Regions from separate parts of the Kocuria aegyptia genome, predicted to be linked through region 1. Evidence: riboswitches for the same ligand, from Rfam matches in the RefSeq annotation. Region 1 holds a riboswitch; each other region holds the start of a gene.

Region 1 (4,063 bases):
GCACCATGAGGGTGCCCGAGACGATCCGCAGGCCCTCCAGGCCGGTCAGCGCCAGCACGGGGCGGGTGAGCACGGTGTAGCCCGCCCAGTACTTGTAGTAGTCGTTGTCGGTGAGCACGGCCCCCTCGGACAGGGCCCGCAGCTGCTCCGGGCCGCCGCCGCAGGTGGCGAGCCGGGGCATCCGGACCGCCCGGCTGAACGCCGACTCCTCCGGGGACGCGCCCAGGCCCGTGCCGGCCACGACGCATTCGGTGAAGGTGTCCGCGGGGCCGCCCATCCGGTCGATCGTCCCGTGGGGGCCGTAGGTGCCGTCCTCGACCGCCGCCAGCAGGTGCTCGACGATGGGCCGGTCCGGCACCGCCTGGCCCGCCGTCAGCAGCCCGAACAGGGCGAACTGCAGGACCACGAGCATCCCCAGCCCCTGGGCCCAGGGCAGCAGGGGGAGCAGACGGGACCGCGGCCCCTCCCGCCCCGCACTCACGGCAGCTGCCGCCGCTGCTCCGCGCCGTGGGACCCCGCCCGGTACGGCACGTCCCCGCCGCTCCACGGGGGCGCCGGCTGCCGCAGGTAGAACAGCCGGGAGGCCTCCCGGCGGATCTTGGCCTGGCCGCTCAGCAGCACGCCCATGAGCAGGAACACCCCGGCCAGGATCACCAGGGAAGCGGCCAGGAACGCGGTCGGGAAGCGCGGGACGAGGCCGGTGCTCGCGAACTCCGCGACCACGGGCAGGCCGAGGGCCAGCCCCAGCACGAACAGCGCCAGCGAGAAGGCCCCGGTGACGAGGAACGGGCGCTCGTGGAAGAGCAGCTGCCCGAAGACGCCCAGGATCCGGAAGCCGTCGTGATAGGTCCGCAGCTTGCTCTCGCTGCCCTCCGCCCGGTCGCGGAAGCCGACGGCGACCTCGGCCTGGGGCATCCGCGCGTTGACGGCGTGCACGGTCAGCTCCGTCTCGATCTCGAAGCCCCGGGAGAGACCGGGGAAGGACTTGACGAAGCGGCGCGAGAAGACCCGGTAGCCGCTGAACATGTCCGAGACCTTCCGCCGGAAGGCGAAGGTGACGAGCGCGTTGAAGAACCTGTTGCCGGACTCGTGCCCCGACCGGTAGGCGGTGCTGGTGACCTGCCGGCGCACGCCGACCACGTGGTCGTAGGGCCCGGCCAGCAGCGTCTCGATCAGGGTGGGGACATCGGCCACGTCGTAGGTGTCGTCGCCGTCGATGAGCACGTAGACGTCGGCGTCGAGGTCCGCGAAGGCGCGCCGGACCACGTTGCCCTTGCCCTTCTCCTCCTCACGCCGCACGTGCGCCCCCGCACGCCGCGCGGCCTCGGCGGTGCCGTCGGTCGAGCAGTTGTCGTAGACGTGCACCTCGATGCCGGGCACCGCGGCGAGCAGGTCGGTCACGACCCGTGCCACGGCCGCCTCCTCGTTGTGGCAGGGCACGACGGCGACGATGCGGGGGGTGGAGAGCATGGGCACTCGCTCCTGCGGTGGCGGGCGGGGATGGCTCGTCCATTATGACGAGCGCGCGCGGGGCGCAGGCCTGCGCTCCGCCGCCCGTGCGTCGCCGCGCGTCCGTGTTGCGCCCTGTGACGTCGCGGTCGTCACAGTCGGCGCACCGGCGTCTTCTGGGCGCCGGCACTTGGCAGCACGGCGGGGCAGCCGGTGGAATGGGGTCTGCATCTATCCAGAGCGGCTGAGAGACCTGGCTCGTCGACGCCGCAGCAACCATCCGCGCCCCGCCACGGGGCGCGGAACGGTGCTCCCGCCAGGACCGATGGAGCTGTCGCAGCCTCCCGGGTCCACCCCGGGACGGCTGCTGCCCTCCCTCGGGGTGACCCTTGGAGGAAGAACGTGACACCACGCCCGATCGCCCGGCCGGCGCCGCCGTCCCTGTCCTACGAGCTCTATCCACCGCGCAGCGCGGCGAGCGCCGACACGCTGCTGCGGACCATCGAGGCGCTCGAGTCCACCCGCCCCGATCACGTCTCGGTGACGTACAGCGGGGACGAGCAGCGCCGGGACAGCTCCCTCGCCCTGCTCGACCACCTGCTGGCGCGCACGAGCCTGCGGCCCCTGGCGCACCTGACGTGCGTCGGCAGCACCCGGGCCGAACTGGAGCGGACCGTGGCCACGCTGGTCCGCCGCGGCGTCCGCGGCGTCCTGGCCCTGCGCGGGGACCTGGACCCGGGGGCGGAGCCGGGCGAGCTGCGGCACGCCGGGGAGCTCGTGGAGCTCGTGCGCGAGGTCGAGCAGCGCCACACGGCGGCCCTGGCGGCCGGCCGGCTCGCCGTGGGCGTGGCCGCGTACCCGACCCGGCACCCGGAGTCGCCCTCGTTCCGCCACGACGTCGAGGTGCTGCTGGCCAAGCAGCGCTCCGGGGCGGACTTCGCGATCACGCAGGTCTACTTCCGCCCGCAGCGCTACGAGCGACTGGTCGCGGCGGCACGGGCGGCCGGGGTGACCATCCCGATCGTCCCGGGGATCATGCCGGTCACCGACCCGCGGCGGCTGCGGACGCTGTGCCGGCTGGCCGGCCTGGCGCCCCACCCGGGTCTGGCCGCCGCGCTGGAGGACGCGCCCGGTCCCGTCGAGCGGCACCGGGCCGGGGTGGCCTTCGCGGCGCGGCTGGCCCGGGCCGCTCTGGACGCCGGTGCCCCCGGCCTGCACCTCTACACCTTCAACGAGCACCGGGCCGTGCTCGACCTGCTCGAGCACGTGGACCTCCCGCGCGTCCCGCACGTGCCCGTCCCGCTCGACGAGCTGCTGCTCCCCGCCTGAGCACGCGCTGCCCCACCGTTCCGCACGACCTCTCGACACCTCTTCAGGAGATTTTCATGACCACTGTCCCGTTCCCCGCCGCCACCATCACCGGCTACCCCCGGATCGGCCGCCGCCGCGAGCTGAAGAAGGCCCTCGAGGCCTACTGGGCCGGGCGCTCGACCCGCGAGGAGCTCGAGTCGGCGGCCGCCGACCTGCAGCTGGCGACCTACCGCCGGCTCGTGGAGCTGGGCCTCGGGGCCCAGGACTCCTCCCTGCCCGCGGCCTTCCCCCTCTACGACCAGGTCCTGGACACCACCGTGGCCCTCGGGGCGGTCCCGTCCCGCTTCGCCGACCTCGCCGACGCCGAGGGCCGGCTCGACCTGGACGCGAGCTTCGTGCTCGCCCGCGGCGACGCCGGGCGCGCTCCGCTGGAGCTGACCAAGTGGTTCGACACCAACTACCACTACCTCGTGCCCGAGATCGGCCCGCGGACCCCGTTCCGCGCCACCGCGGACCGGCTGGTGGCCGACGTCCGCCGCGCCGCCGCGCACGGCTTCACCGTCCGGCCGGTCCTCGTGGGCCCCGCGTCCTTCCTCCTGCTCGCCAAGGCCGACGACGACGCCCCCGCGGGCTTCGACCCGCTGCAGCGGCTCCCCGAGCTGCTGCCCGTGTACGCGGAGCTGCTGCAGGAGCTCGCCGCGGCCGGCGCGGACTGGGTGCAGCTGGAGGAGCCGGCTCTCGTGGCGGACCAGCACGTCCCCGCCGAGCAGCTCGCCTCGGCCGTGTGGGACGCCTACACGGCCCTGACCGCCGTGGCCGGGCGCCCGCAGCTGTTCGTCACCACCTCCTACGGCTCCCCCGGGCCGCTGCTGCACCCGCTGGCCTGCTCCGGGGTGGAGGCCCTGCACCTGGACCTCGTCAAGGGCGCGACCCCGGCACCCGAGGAGCTGGAGTTCTTCCGGGGCGAGGACTCCGCCGTGCTCGTGGCCGGCGCCGTGGACGGGCACAACGTGTGGCGGGCCGACCTGGCCGGCGGGCTCGACCGGCTCGCGGAGCTGGCCCGCGGCGGCGCCCAGGTGTCCGTGGCCTCCTCCACGTCCCTGTTCCACGTCCCGCACGACGTGGCCGAGGAGACCCGGCTGGACCCGCAGCTGCGGAGCTGGCTGGCCTTCGCCGATCAGAAGGTCGGCGAGATCGTCACCCTGGCCCGCGGTCTCGCCGCCGGGGCGGAGGCGGTGGCGGGGCAGCTGGCCGAGGCGGCCGAGGCCCGCCGCACCCGGCAGGACGCGGCGGGGGTCCGGGA
Region 2 (4,063 bases), on a different contig from region 1:
CGGGCAGGATCACCGTGGTGATGATCCGGCCGCGGGAGACCCCCATCGAGCGGGCCGCCTCGACGACGCCGGGGTCCACGCTCATGAGGTTCTGCTCGACGATGCGCGCCACCGCGAACATCGCCCCGATGGTCATCGCGAAGATCGCCGCGTTGGGGCCCAGCCGGGTCCCGACGACCCCCTGGGTGACCGGGCCCAGCGCGGCCAGCAGGATGATGAACGGGATCGGCCGGACGAAGTTCACCACGAGGTTCAGCCCCTCGTGCACCGCACGGTTCTCCAGGATGTTGCCCCGGCGGGTGACGTAGAGGCCCACGCCCACGAGCAGACCGAGCAGGCCGGCGAGCAGCAGCGTGACGGCCACCATGTAGAGGGTCTCCCCGAGCGCGGACAGCAGCTCGGGTCCCAGGACGGACCAGTCGTTCACGCGGCCACCTCTCTCAGGGTCGTGATCCGGGACATCTCGTCGACCACGGCCTGCACGGCCGTGTCCTCGCCGGTCAGCTCGAAGGTCAGGGACCCGAACGACTGCTCCTGGAGCACGCTGATCCCGCCGTAGGCGATGGTGAAGCGGACCCCGCGGGCGGCGCCGTCGGAGAGCACCCCGCCGATGTCCACGCCGTCGCCGACGTCCACGATCACCAGGCGCCCGCGGTGGGCGCGGCGCAGCCGTTCCACCTCGCGGGCGTCGGGCACCGAGTGCAGGACCGAGGAGACGAAGCGGCGGGCGGTCTCGGTGCGGGGCCGGGCGAAGATGTCCACGGTGGAGCCGTGCTCCACGACCTTCCCGTCCTGCATCACGGCCACGCGGTCGGCGATCGCCCGGACCACGTCCATCTCGTGGGTGATGATCACGATCGTGATCCCCAGCTCGCGGTTGACCCGCTGCAACACCTGCAGGACCTCCTGCGTGGTCTCCGGGTCGAGGGCGCTCGTCGACTCGTCGGCCAGGAGCAGCTTCGGGCTGGTCGCCAGGGCCCGGGCGATGCCCACGCGCTGCTTCTGCCCGCCGGAGAGCTGCTCCGGGTAGTTGCCGGCGCGGGCCGACAGGCCCACGAACTCGAGCAGCTCCGCCACCCGGGCCCGGCGCTTCTCCTTGGGCCAGCCGGCCCGCTTCAGCGGGTACTCGACGTTGCCCGCGACGGTGCGGGAGGTGAAGAGGTTGAACTGCTGGAAGATCATGCCGATCTCCTGCCGGACCGGCGCGAGCTCGGTCTCGCGCCGGCCGGCCACCTCGAACCCCTCGACGGTCAGGGACCCCGAGGACACGGGCTCGAGCCCGTTGATCAGGCGCACGAGGGTGGACTTGCCCGCCCCGGAGTAGCCGATCACCCCGAAGATCTCGCCGCGGCGGACGTCGAGGCTGACGTCGTCGACCGCCACCACCTCGCGCGCCGCGCGCCCCGAGCCGGTGCGGAAGGTCTTGGAGACGTTGCGGAAGGAGACGAGCACCTCGTCCGGGCGCCCGGGGGCGGACGGCCCGGCCGGGACCGCCGCGCTCACCGTCCCTGGTCCTTCAGCTCCTGCTGGTAGCGCGCGGTCAGCTCCTGGAGCTCCTCCGGCTCCAGCTGCAGCGGCACGGCGGTGTCCTTGGTCTCCTCCATCTCGGCGTCGACGACGGCCTGCTCGTGGTAGAGGTCCGCGACCTGCCGGAGGGTCTCGTCGCCGGCGAGCTCCTCGGTCGTGGTGAAGAGGTTGACGTAGGCGCGCGAGCCCTCCGCCTCGGGGTCGTCCTGGGCCAGCGCGGACTTCGGGTCGATGTCCGCGCGGGCCAGGAAGTCGTTGTTGATCACCGAGCCGGCCACCGAGTCGAGGGAGAGCACCGTCTGCTCCGCGGACACGGGGGTGACCCGCACCTTCGAGGCCTCGGTGTCGACGTCCAGCTCCGTGGGGATGAGGGTGTCACTGGTCAGCTCGACCAGGCCGGCGGACTCGAGCACGATCAGGGCCCGGGAGAGGTTCACCGCGTCGTTGGGCACGGCGATCTCGTCGCCCTCCTGGAACTGCTCCACGGAGTCGTGCTCGTTGGAGTACAGGCCCAGCGGGTAGATCGACGTCGAGCCGATCGGGGTGATCGAGCCCCCGGCGGAGTTGTTGTAGTCCGCGAGGAAGGGCACGTGCTGGAACCAGGTCATGTCCACGTCGCCGGACTCGGTGGCCGGGTTGGGCTGGTTGTAGTCGGAGAAGTCGACGTACTCGACGGTGAGCCCCTGCTCCTCGGCCAGCTGCTGGAGCACGTCGTGGGTCGGGTGGGAGCCGACGACGCCGATGGTGACCTTGCCGTCGGCGAGGGCGCCCTCGCCGGAGGACTCCCCGGCGGAGCCTCCGCAGGCGGCGAGGGTGAGGCCGAGGGTCGTGGCCAGGGCGAGGAAGGGGAGGCGCTGCGATCGCATGTGATGCCTTTCCGTGGGTCCGGGGTGTCCGGGGTGTCCGAGGTCTCCACCGGCTCCGACGGGCCCGGCGGCCACGGTCGAGGGCACGCCGGAGGGCGCATGCGCGGTCGGACCGTACTTGCCGCCGGCCCTCGATGGCCGGTGCCAGATGGTTCTCCTGGGGCACCCCACTACGGGAGAGGGTTGCCGCCCAGCCAGCCAGGGCTTCACGCTGGGACTCGTCATCCGCCCGACAGACTAGCACGTGCGGCGAGGGCCGATCCCGCCCCGTCAGCGGGCGAGGAGCTCCCGGACCCGGCGGCGGGCCCAGCCCTCGGCCGCCAGCACGGCCTCGAGCTCGAGCGGGCCGTCGTCGTCGTGCTCGCCCAGCACCGCCTCCACCGTGTCCACGATCGCGGGGAACCGGATCCGGCCGTCGTGGAAGGCGTGCACCGCCTCCTCGTTGGCCGCATTGAACACCGCGGGGAAGGTCCCGCCCCGCTCCCCCGCCGCCTTGATGAGCCGGACGGCCGGGAACGCCACCGGGTCGAGGGGCTCGAAGGTCCACGCCGTGGCGCGCGTCCAGTCGCACGGCAGGGCGGCGCCGGGCACCCGGTGGGGCCAGGCCAGACCGAGGGCGATGGGCAGGCGCATGTCCGGCGGCGAGGCCTGGGCGAGGGTGGAGCCGTCCACGAACTGGACCATGGAGTGCACGACCGACTGGGGGTGGACCACCACGTCGATGCGCCCGAGGGGGACGTCGAAGAGCAGGTGGGCCTCGAGCACCTCGAGTGCCTTGTTCACCATGGACGCCGAGTTGGTCGTCACCATCAGACCCATGTCCCACGTCGGGTGGCGCAGCGCGTCCTGCGGAGTGACCGTCTCCAGCTCCGCCCGGGACCGGCCGCGGAACGGGCCGCCGGAGGCCGTCAGCACGAGCCGGTCGACCTCACCGGCGGTGCCGCCGCGCAGCGCCTGGGCCAGCGCCGAGTGCTCGGAGTCCACCGGGATCAGGGCGTCCGGGTCCCCGGTCGCCGCGGCGGCGGCCTTGACGAGGGCCCCCCCGGCGATCAGCGACTCCTTGTTCGCCAGCGCGAGCTTGTGCCCGGCCCGCAGCGCCGCCAGCGTGGGGGCGAGCCCGATGGAGCCGGTGATGCCGTTGAGCACGAGGTCCGCGTCGGGCCCGTGCACGATCTCGGGGCGGTGGTCCCCCGCCCCGGCGGCCGCGGCCCGGTCCGCGATCAGGCGGGCCAGGCGGGCCGCGTCCTGACCGGTGCCGCTCGTGGCCACGACCGCGGCACGGGTCTCGACGGCCTGGTCCGCGAGCAGCTCGAGGTGGCGCGCGCCGGCGGCGAGTGCGACCACGGTGAACGGGGCCCCGCCCTCGAGCTCACGGGCGGCGCGCACGACGTCGAGCGCCTGGGTGCCGATCGAGCCCGTCGAGCCGAGGACGCTGATCCTGCGGGGACCGGCGGCGGCCAGCGCGCGCAGCTCGGGCGTCTGACGGGGACGGGGCGGGGTGGCGGGGGGCGTCATGACCCCCAGTATCCCCCAGCGGGCCTCCTGCCTGCCGCGCCCCGGCGATTGCCGGGGCGGTGTCCGGGGCGGGCACCCAGGGCGTCCCGGGACGGACCGAGGCCCCGCCCACCGGGAACGGTGGACGGGGCCTCGGCGACCGACGGGGTCGGATC
Region 3 (4,063 bases), on a different contig from region 1:
CTCCATGCACAACCTCGCGACGCTCACGCTGGCGCCGTCCACCTCGGCGGTCCGGCAGCTCACCGAGCACGGCGTGCGGGACGTGCACCTGTGGCGGCGCGGGGTGGACACCACCCGCTTCTCCCCGCGGCACCGGGACGAGCGGTGGCGGGAGGAGGTCGGCGGCGGCCGGCGGATCGTCGGCTACGTGGGCCGGATCGCGCCGGAGAAGCAGGTGGAGGACCTCTCGGCGGTCGCGGACCTGCCCGGCACGCGGCTGGTGGTCGTGGGCTCGGGGCCGGAGGAGGACGCCCTGCGCCGCCGGCTCCCGCAGGCGCACTTCACCGGCCGCCGCAGCGGCGCCGACCTGGCGCGCATCATGGCGTCCTTGGACGTGTTCGTCCATCCCGGCGAGTTCGAGACGTTCTGCCAGACGATCCAGGAGGCCATGGCCTCCGGTGTGCCGGTGGTCGCGACCGGCCGGGGCGGGCCGCTCGACCTCGTGGACCGGTCCCGCACCGGCTGGCTCTATCCCCCGGGGGACCTCGGGGCGCTGCGCGGGCACGTGGTCGATCTGCTCGGCGACGAGGCGAAACGGGCCGCGTTCGGGGCCGCGGCGCACGCGGCGGTCCAGGGCCGGACGTGGGACGTGCTCGTCGGCCAGCTGCTCGAGCACTACGAGCGGGCCGTGGCGCTCTCGGCGCCGGGCCGTCGCGACCGCCGGGCCGCCTGAGGGCTACCGCCGGGCGGGGGACGCGTCCAGCACGGACGCCCCGGTGCCGGCGTACCGCCCGGGCTCCGCGGTCAGCACGGTCAGCCCGTGCACCCTGGCCGTGGCCGCGGTGAGACCGGCGAGTGGGTCGGCCGCCGCGCTCTCGCCCAGCGCACCCCAGACCCGCGCCACGGCGGCGTCCACCGGCAGCACCCGGCCCGGGAAGCGCAGCTCGAGCTGCTCGGCCCACAGCGTCTCGTCGGGACGCTCGGCGAGCAGCTCGCCGAGCACCGTGGCCGGGAGGAACAGCCGCCGGTGACCGTGCCGGCGCAGGACCTCGGCCAGTTCGGGGCAGCGCTCCGGGGTGCGCACCCCCAGCAGCACGGAACGGTCCAGGAGGAGGTCCACGGGAAGGGGCCTCAGGCTGCCGCGGCGAGCTCCCCGCGGGCCGGAGCCAGCAGGAAGTCCACGAACTCGGTGCGGACCTGCACCACACGGGCGTAGTCCTCGATGCTCATGGCGGAGGCACTGATCGCCGGGACGTCCGGCGCCGGGTCGCTCCGGGCGGCGTCCCCGCTGGCCGGGACGCTCCGGGAGGTCTCGGGGAACGTTGCCGCTCGGGCGGCGGGGTGGCGGGGGTCGGTCATGACCGGGGTCCTTCGTGCGCTCTTGCTCGCACCGGGTACCGCTGCTGCGGCGATGCGAGCCGCTTCGTCATCCGAACCACCCGTGAACATGGGGTTGGTGCCCGGTCAAGTCGGAGCTTGCCGACCGGGTCTCTTGAAGCTCCCTCCATTCAACCACATCACCTGGCCCGCAGCGGTGCAGCACCCGGTGCCACCCTCCTGTGCGCCGGTCTTCCCCGGGGTGTCATCGCCCCGACACCTCGACGACACATCATTGCGCTGAAATGGGTCCCGATGAACCGGGAACGGCGCCGGCGACCACCCCGCGCATTACGTTTCGGTGACACAACTCACGGCCGGCTTGTCGTGGTGTCGGAGCCTCGGGGTAGCCTGAGTCTGCTTCTCGAGATGCGGCGTCCGCGTGCTCGGCCGGAGATCGACGATCCCCGGCGGGTGAGCGGAGAGGCTCCGACCCGCTGCGCGCCAACCCGATGTTCCCGGGTGGATCGGATGACGAAGCGGCGGGCAACGCCATCGGATGCCTGCAAGAACGTCAGGAGAAAACATGACCATGTCCGAAGAAAGAACGACCAGCACCACCGACCAGCACGAGGAGTGGATCGACGTGACCGTCACCACCCTCCCCGATCTGCACCTCGTCCGGCTCACGTCGACCGACGGGGACGTGCAGGAGTACCTGAGCGCCGAGGCCGACGACCTCGCCGCCGCGGCGGAGCACACGGAGGGACCCGCGCAATGGTGCGCCAAGTACCGCCAGCTCCTCGTTCCCGGAGCCCTCGCGGCGACCGGGCGGCACCCGTTCTTCAAGCTCCACCCCTCGTCCCTCCCGCTGTCGGCGTAGCCGGCGGGCAGGACACGACGGAGGGCGCAGCCCACCGGGCTGCGGCCTCCGTCGTGCGGGGCGGGAACAGCCCGAGACGCCGCACCGGAGCCGGATCGCTGCAGGGCAGGAGCACAGCAGGGCCGGAGCACGCTGGGAGGCGGTACGACGGCGGGGGTCCGGCGGTCCGGGAGCACGGGCGGATCCGCGGGACGCTCACTCGAGACCGTAGTCCCCCGCGGAGCCCCAGCCGCCGCCGGCCTCGTCGGCCGAGCCGTCGAACTCCCACTCGGAGGCCTCCACCTCGAAGGGCACGGAGACGTCCAGCTGGGCGTCGGAGATCCGGTTCACCACGAAGGGGTCCTCCGGCTCCTCCGCGGCGGGGCACGGATCGGGGACGGTCACGGTGCTTCCTCCCGGTGGTTCTGGCGGTGCTCGTCCCCGGTGCTCCGGGACCGGTAGTTCAGGACCGGCGCTTCAGGACCGGCGCGGCACGACGACAGAACCGCCGCCGGGCAGAGCCCGGCGGCGGTTCTGGAGGATCAACGGGCCGTGGCCCGCGGGGATCCTTAGGAGATGACGTTGATGTTCGCGGCCTGGGGGCCCTTGGGGCCGTCCTGGGTCTCGAACTCGACGCGGTCGTTCTCGTTCAGCGAGCGGAAGCCGTTCGAGTTGATCGCGGAGAAGTGGGCGAAGACGTCCTTGGAGCCGTCCTCGGGGGTGATGAAGCCGAAGCCCTTGTCAGCGTTGAACCACTTGACGATACCGGTAGTCATGGGAGACCTGATCCTTCATGAGATGAACGTTTCCCGACGTTCGAGAAACCAAACAGTTGTGATGCATGGAAAACGTCTTCTCAGAAAAACTGCTGCACCCGAGTGGGCCGAACTGCTTGAAAGACAAAAACGAACCTCAACAACTGCAGACCACTCTACACGAGATCCGGCACCGCACCACCCGGGCGCCGCCGGCCTCCTGCGAGGAGCCGCTCAGGCCGGCAGGGCGCCCAGCTCGATCAGCAGCACCCCGCCGACGATGAGGGCCACGCCGACCGCCGTCACCCAGGTGAAGGGCTCGCGGAACAGCAGCCGGCCGGCCAGCGCCGTCAGCGCCACCCCGCTGGCCGACCAGATGCCGTAGGCGACCCCCAGCGCCATGCCCTCGGCCAGGGCCAGACTCAGGCAGGTGAACGCGACCAGGTAGCCGGCGGCCACCGCCGCGTACCAGCGGGGGCGGCCCCGGGCGGCCATCCGCAGGGACAGGGTCCCTGCGACCTCGGTGAGGATCGCGACGGTGAGGAAGAGCCACGCCATCAGCCGGCCTCCTCCGGTCGCTGGGCAGGGCGGTGGGAGCCGATCTCCACGCAGAGCACACCGGCCACGACCAGGACGATCCCGGCCAGCACGGCCGGGCTCAGCTGCTCACCGAAGAGCACGGCCGCACCGAGCGCCGTGAGCATCACCCCCAGGGCGGCCCACACGCCGTAGGCGACCCCCACGGGCGTGCCGCGGCGCAGCACGGCGGCCAGGAGCGTGAAGGCGGCGCCGTAGCCGGTGACGACGAGCACGTACCAGGCGGGCTCGTCCAGTGCGGCCTTCAGCGACAGCGTGGCCGCCACCTCGCTGAGCACGGCGGCGAGCAGCAGCAGCCATCGGGTCACCGCTCAGTCCGCCAGCAGGGCGTCGGCCACCGCCCGGACCCGCGCCCGCTCCGCGGGGTCCGGGGCGAAGACTCCCGCGGCGTCGGCGAACCACACGCCGTCGGCGATCAGCCGCACGGCCAGCAGCCGGCTGCGGCGCTCGACGGGCAGGTCCTCGGGCAGGGTCAGCCACGGCGCCACGCGCGCGCTCCAGCGCTCCTTGAGCGTCGCCCGCAGCCGCTGGTCGGTGAGCATCACGAGATCCG
Region 4 (4,063 bases), on a different contig from region 1:
AGCGCCTCCTCGAGCGTGCCGCGGCCCCGGGCCACGTCGTGGGACATCAGCGTCTCGTTGACGGCGAGGTAGCTGTTGGCGTCGAAGCGGCCGGCCAGCTTGGACGCCTGGTGGTCGAGGTAGCTCTCCACCTGGTAGCGCCCCCGCCCGTCGGCGTGCGTGTCGATGACCTGCTCGTCGGCCTGCGGCGAGCGCCCGAAGCGGTGGTGCAGCTCGTCGGCCGAGCGGTAGGTGATGTGGGCGATCCGCCGTGCCAGGCCCAGGCCCGTGACGGGCGGCGGGCCGTCGTAGTAGTCCCCGCCCCGGAAGTGGGGGTCCTGGCGGATCGCGAGCTTCTGCGCCTGGCCCCAGGCGAGCTGCTCGGCGCTGGACTGGGCGCACGCGGCGACCACCGCGCACGCCCGGACGCGGTCCGGGTAGGTTACGGCCCACTCCAGGGCCCGGGCCCCGCCCATGGAGCCGCCGATGACCAGGCGCCAGGCGTCGATGCCTAGGGCGTCGGCCAGGGCCGCCTCGGCGTGCACGCAGTCCCGGACGGTGACGAGCGGGAAGCGGGAGCCCCAGGGGCGGCCCTGGGGGTCCACCTCCGGCGGCGCGGGGGTCGCCGGGCCCGTGGACCCGTAGCAGCCGCCCAGGATGTTGGTGCAGACCACGAACCAGCGGTCCGTGTCGATGGCGGCGCCGGGGCCGACGAGGCCCTCCCACCAGCCGCCGCTCTGCGCGGCGCGCCGCTCGGCCTCGGGGGCGCCGGGGCGGGCCCGGCCGGTCGCCACGTGGGTGTCCCCGGTGAGGGCGTGCTCCACCAGGACCGCGTTGGAGCCGTCCGGGGCGAGCGTCCCCCAGGTCTCGTAGGCGATCCGGACCCCGGGCAGCCGGAAACCCGACTCGAGCTCCAGCTCGCCGATCCCGGCCACCCGCGGCACGCCGTCCTCGCGCACGGTGGTCCCGGCGTCCGTGCCCCCCACGACCGTCACGGTCACTCCTGCCCTCCGTGCGCGGCCGCGGCCGCGGCGAAGCCCTGTTCCAGGTCCGCCAGGATGTCGTCGATGTTCTCCAGGCCCACGGACAGCCGCACGAAGCCGGGTTCCACGCCGGCGGCCAGCTGCTCCTCGGGCAGGAGCTGGCTGTGCGTGGTGGACGCCGGGTGGATCACGAGGGAGCGGACGTCGCCGATGTTCGCGACGTTCGAGTGCAGGGTCAGGGCGTCCACGAAGGCCGCTCCGGCCTCCCGGCCGCCGTCGAGGACGAAGCCCAGGATCGATCCGGCGCCCCGGGGCGCGTACTTCTGCGCCCGCTCGTGCCACGGGGAGGACTCCAGCCCGGCCCAGGACACCGCGCGCACGTCCTCGCGCGCCTCGAGCCAGCGGGCCACCCTCCCGGCGTTGGCCACGTGCCGCTCCATCCGCAGGGACAGCGTCTCGATGCCCTGTTCGATGAGGAACGCGTTGAACGGGGAGATCGCCGAGCCGAGGTCGCGCAGCAGCTGCACGCGGGCCTTGAGGATGTAGGACAGGTTGACGCCGAAGGGGCCCTCCGCGCCCAGGGCCTCGGCGTAGACGAGGCCGCCGTAGGACTCGTCCGGCTGGTTGAAGCCGGGGAAGCGCTCGGGGTAGCGGCCGAAGTCGAAGTTCCCGGAGTCCACGATCACGCCGCCGATGGCGGTGCCGTGCCCGCCCAGGAACTTGGTGGCCGAGTGCACCACGATGTCCGCGCCCCAGCGGAAGGGCTGGATGAGGTACGGGGTCGCGACGGTGTTGTCCACGATCAGCGGCACCTCGTGGTCGTGGGCGATCCCGGAGACCGTCTCGAGGTCGAGGACGTCGTTGCGCGGGTTCGGGATCGTCTCCGCGTAGAAGGCCTTCGTGTTCGGCCGGACCGCCCGGCGCCAGGCCTCGGGGTCGTCCGGGTCCGCCACGAAGGTGGTCTCGATGCCGAGCTTCGGCAGCGTGAACTTCAGGAGGTTGTAGGTCCCGCCGTACAGGCTGGGGCTGGCCACGACGTGGTCGCCCGCGCCGGCGACGTTGAGCACGGCGAAGGTCGTCGCCGACTGCCCCGCGCTGAGCATGAGGGCGCCCACGCCGCCCTCCAGGGCGGCGATCCGGTTCTCCACGACCTCCGTGGTCGGGTTGCCGATCCGCGTGTAGATCGGGCCGAGCTCGGCGAGCGCGAAGCGGTCGGCGGCGGCCTGGGCGTCGGGGAAGACGAAGGACGTGGTCTGGTGGATCGGCAGGGCGCGGGAGCCGGTGACCGGGTCGGGACTCTGTCCCGCATGGATCTGCCGGGTCTCGAAGGCCCAGCCCCCGGGGTTCGCCGGGGTGGGGCGTTCGGCCGGGGCCAGGTCGGTCGGGGCGGCGGAGACGCCGGTGCTGGAGGCGGGGAGGTCGGACATGCCGTGGGACTCCTTGCGGATCTCAGGGGTCCCGTCCCGGCCGAGGCGGTGCGGCCGGGAAGGGCCGGGCGCCGGGGACCCGCGCTTGCTCGCTCGCCGGTCGCGAGGAGCCTGGTCTTCACCCAGGGCACCCCACCGCGGTGGAGGGTTGCCGGCCAGCTAGCTGGGGCTTGGACGCTGGCGCTCATGACCTGGACAGCATTCTCCGGACCCGGGCGACACGGCGTCAAGCCGGGCCGCGTCGTGACGCCCGGCGCCGGGCCTCACCCGCACCGCGCCCGGCGCGTCGCGGGCCGATTTGGAGACGAAAGTCACACGGTGCCACGATGTGCCCATGAGAGTCGACCACGTGTCCTACGCCTGCCGCCCGGAGGGCCTGGCGGCCACCACCGAGCGCATCGCGAACCAGCTCGGGATCGAGCCGGTCAAGGGCGGGGTGCACCCCCGTTTCGGCACCCGCAACATGATCCTGCCGCTGACGAACCACCAGTACGTGGAGGTCGTCGAGGTCCTCCCGCACCCGGCTGCGGAGAAGGCTCCCTTCGGCCAGGCCGTGCGCGCCCGGTCCGAGGCCGGCGGCGGCTGGCTGGGCTGGGTCGTGGAGGTCGACGACCTCGCCCCCTTCGAGCAGCGCCTCGGGCGCCGGTCCGTGCCCGGTCAGCGGGTGTTCCCGGACGGCCGGTGCCTGGAGTGGCACCAGATCGGCGTCAAGGGCCTGATCGCCGACCCGCAGCTGCCGTTCATGGTCCGCTTCGACTCCGCCCCGGAGATGCACCCGTCCCAGGCGAGGCTCACGGACGTCGGGCTCGCGGGCATGTGCATCGCCGGGTCCCCGGAGCGGGTCGCGGAGTGGCTGGGCGCCCCCGTCGAGACCGCGCTCGAGGACCTCGAGGTCGACTGGCGCTATCCGGACGGCACCCCGGGAGTGCTCTCCGTCACCTTCAGCACCCCGGACGGGCCCGTCACCATCTGAGGCCCGGCCGCGGTCCGGGCGGCGGGCCGCAGCCGGGCGGGGCCGGGCTCAGCCCAGGAACCGGGCGGCGCCGAGGAAGCCCACGGCGTCCAGCAGGAAGTGCGCGACGACGAGGGGCATCACCCGCCCGGTGCGCCGGTAGAGCTCCGCGAAGACGAGGCCCATCACCACGTTGCCGAGGAAGGGCCCGATCCCCTGGTAGAGGTGGTAGCTGCCGCGGAACAGGGCGGTGACCACGAGCACCACGGGCCAGCTCCAGCCGATGCGGGTCAGCCGGTCCGCGAGGAACGCGACCACGACGACCTCCTCGACCAGGGCGTGGCGCAGGGCCGAGAGCAGCAGCACGGGCACCGTCCACCAGTGCTCGGCGAGCCCGGACGTGCTGACCTCCGCGGTGACGCCCAGGGCCCGGCCGGCGCCGTAGAGCGCCAGCGTCCCCAGGCCCATGAGCAGGAAGAGCACGGTGCCGAGGCCGAGGTCCGGGAGGGGCATGCGGGCGTCGAGACCGATCCGCCGGCGGACCGTGCCCAGGGCACCGGCGGAGCCGGCGAGCAGGTAGAGCGCGAGCAGCACCGGCACCAGGTCCAGGGCGATGCCGGTGAGCTGGCGCAGCAGGTCGAAGAGGGGCTGCAGGCTCAGCGGCGGGTTCATCGTGGCCTGCGCCTCGGACAGCGGCCCGCGCGCCAGGTGCTCCGCGAGGG

The links. Region 1 has a riboswitch for S-adenosylmethionine ahead of ABD220_RS15275 (methylenetetrahydrofolate reductase). Riboswitches for the same ligand answer to the same signal wherever they lie in the genome.
Region 2: another riboswitch for S-adenosylmethionine. It lies ahead of ABD220_RS01390 (MetQ/NlpA family ABC transporter substrate-binding protein); the one in region 1 lies ahead of ABD220_RS15275 (methylenetetrahydrofolate reductase).
Region 3: another riboswitch for S-adenosylmethionine. It lies ahead of ABD220_RS02685 (hypothetical protein); the one in region 1 lies ahead of ABD220_RS15275 (methylenetetrahydrofolate reductase).
Region 4: another riboswitch for S-adenosylmethionine. It lies ahead of ABD220_RS01000 (bifunctional o-acetylhomoserine/o-acetylserine sulfhydrylase); the one in region 1 lies ahead of ABD220_RS15275 (methylenetetrahydrofolate reductase).

The regions. Positions count from the first base shown of each region.
Region 1 is NZ_BAAAOA010000046.1:207,450-211,512, reverse strand. It holds gene ABD220_RS15285 (hypothetical protein) at 1-481, opposite strand, end outside; gene ABD220_RS15280 (glycosyltransferase) at 478-1,470, opposite strand; SAM riboswitch class I at 1,678-1,781, shown strand; gene ABD220_RS15275 (methylenetetrahydrofolate reductase) at 1,852-2,778, shown strand; gene metE (5-methyltetrahydropteroyltriglutamate--homocysteine S-methyltransferase) at 2,835-4,063, shown strand, end outside.
Region 2 is NZ_BAAAOA010000005.1:135,700-139,762, reverse strand. It holds gene ABD220_RS01400 (methionine ABC transporter permease) at 1-367, opposite strand, end outside; gene ABD220_RS01395 (methionine ABC transporter ATP-binding protein) at 424-1,503, opposite strand; gene ABD220_RS01390 (MetQ/NlpA family ABC transporter substrate-binding protein) at 1,500-2,393, opposite strand; SAM riboswitch class IV at 2,503-2,619, opposite strand; gene dxr (1-deoxy-D-xylulose-5-phosphate reductoisomerase) at 2,664-3,908, opposite strand; gene ABD220_RS01380 (GlsB/YeaQ/YmgE family stress response membrane protein) at 4,062-4,063, opposite strand, start outside.
Region 3 is NZ_BAAAOA010000007.1:93,351-97,413, reverse strand. It holds gene ABD220_RS02695 (glycosyltransferase family 4 protein) at 1-712, shown strand, start outside; gene ABD220_RS02690 (PIN domain-containing protein) at 716-1,099, opposite strand; gene ABD220_RS02685 (hypothetical protein) at 1,111-1,338, opposite strand; SAM riboswitch class IV at 1,352-1,477, opposite strand; gene ABD220_RS02680 (hypothetical protein) at 1,883-2,179, shown strand; gene ABD220_RS02675 (hypothetical protein) at 2,375-2,563, opposite strand; gene cspE (transcription antiterminator/RNA stability regulator CspE) at 2,728-2,934, opposite strand; gene ABD220_RS02665 (DMT family transporter) at 3,148-3,471, opposite strand; gene ABD220_RS02660 (DMT family transporter) at 3,471-3,818, opposite strand; gene ABD220_RS02655 (TetR/AcrR family transcriptional regulator) at 3,822-4,063, opposite strand, start outside.
Region 4 is NZ_BAAAOA010000005.1:73,899-77,961, reverse strand. It holds gene metX (homoserine O-acetyltransferase MetX) at 1-980, opposite strand, end outside; gene ABD220_RS01000 (bifunctional o-acetylhomoserine/o-acetylserine sulfhydrylase) at 977-2,389, opposite strand; SAM riboswitch class IV at 2,466-2,581, opposite strand; gene ABD220_RS00995 (VOC family protein) at 2,724-3,362, shown strand; gene ABD220_RS00990 (CPBP family intramembrane glutamic endopeptidase) at 3,411-4,063, opposite strand, start outside.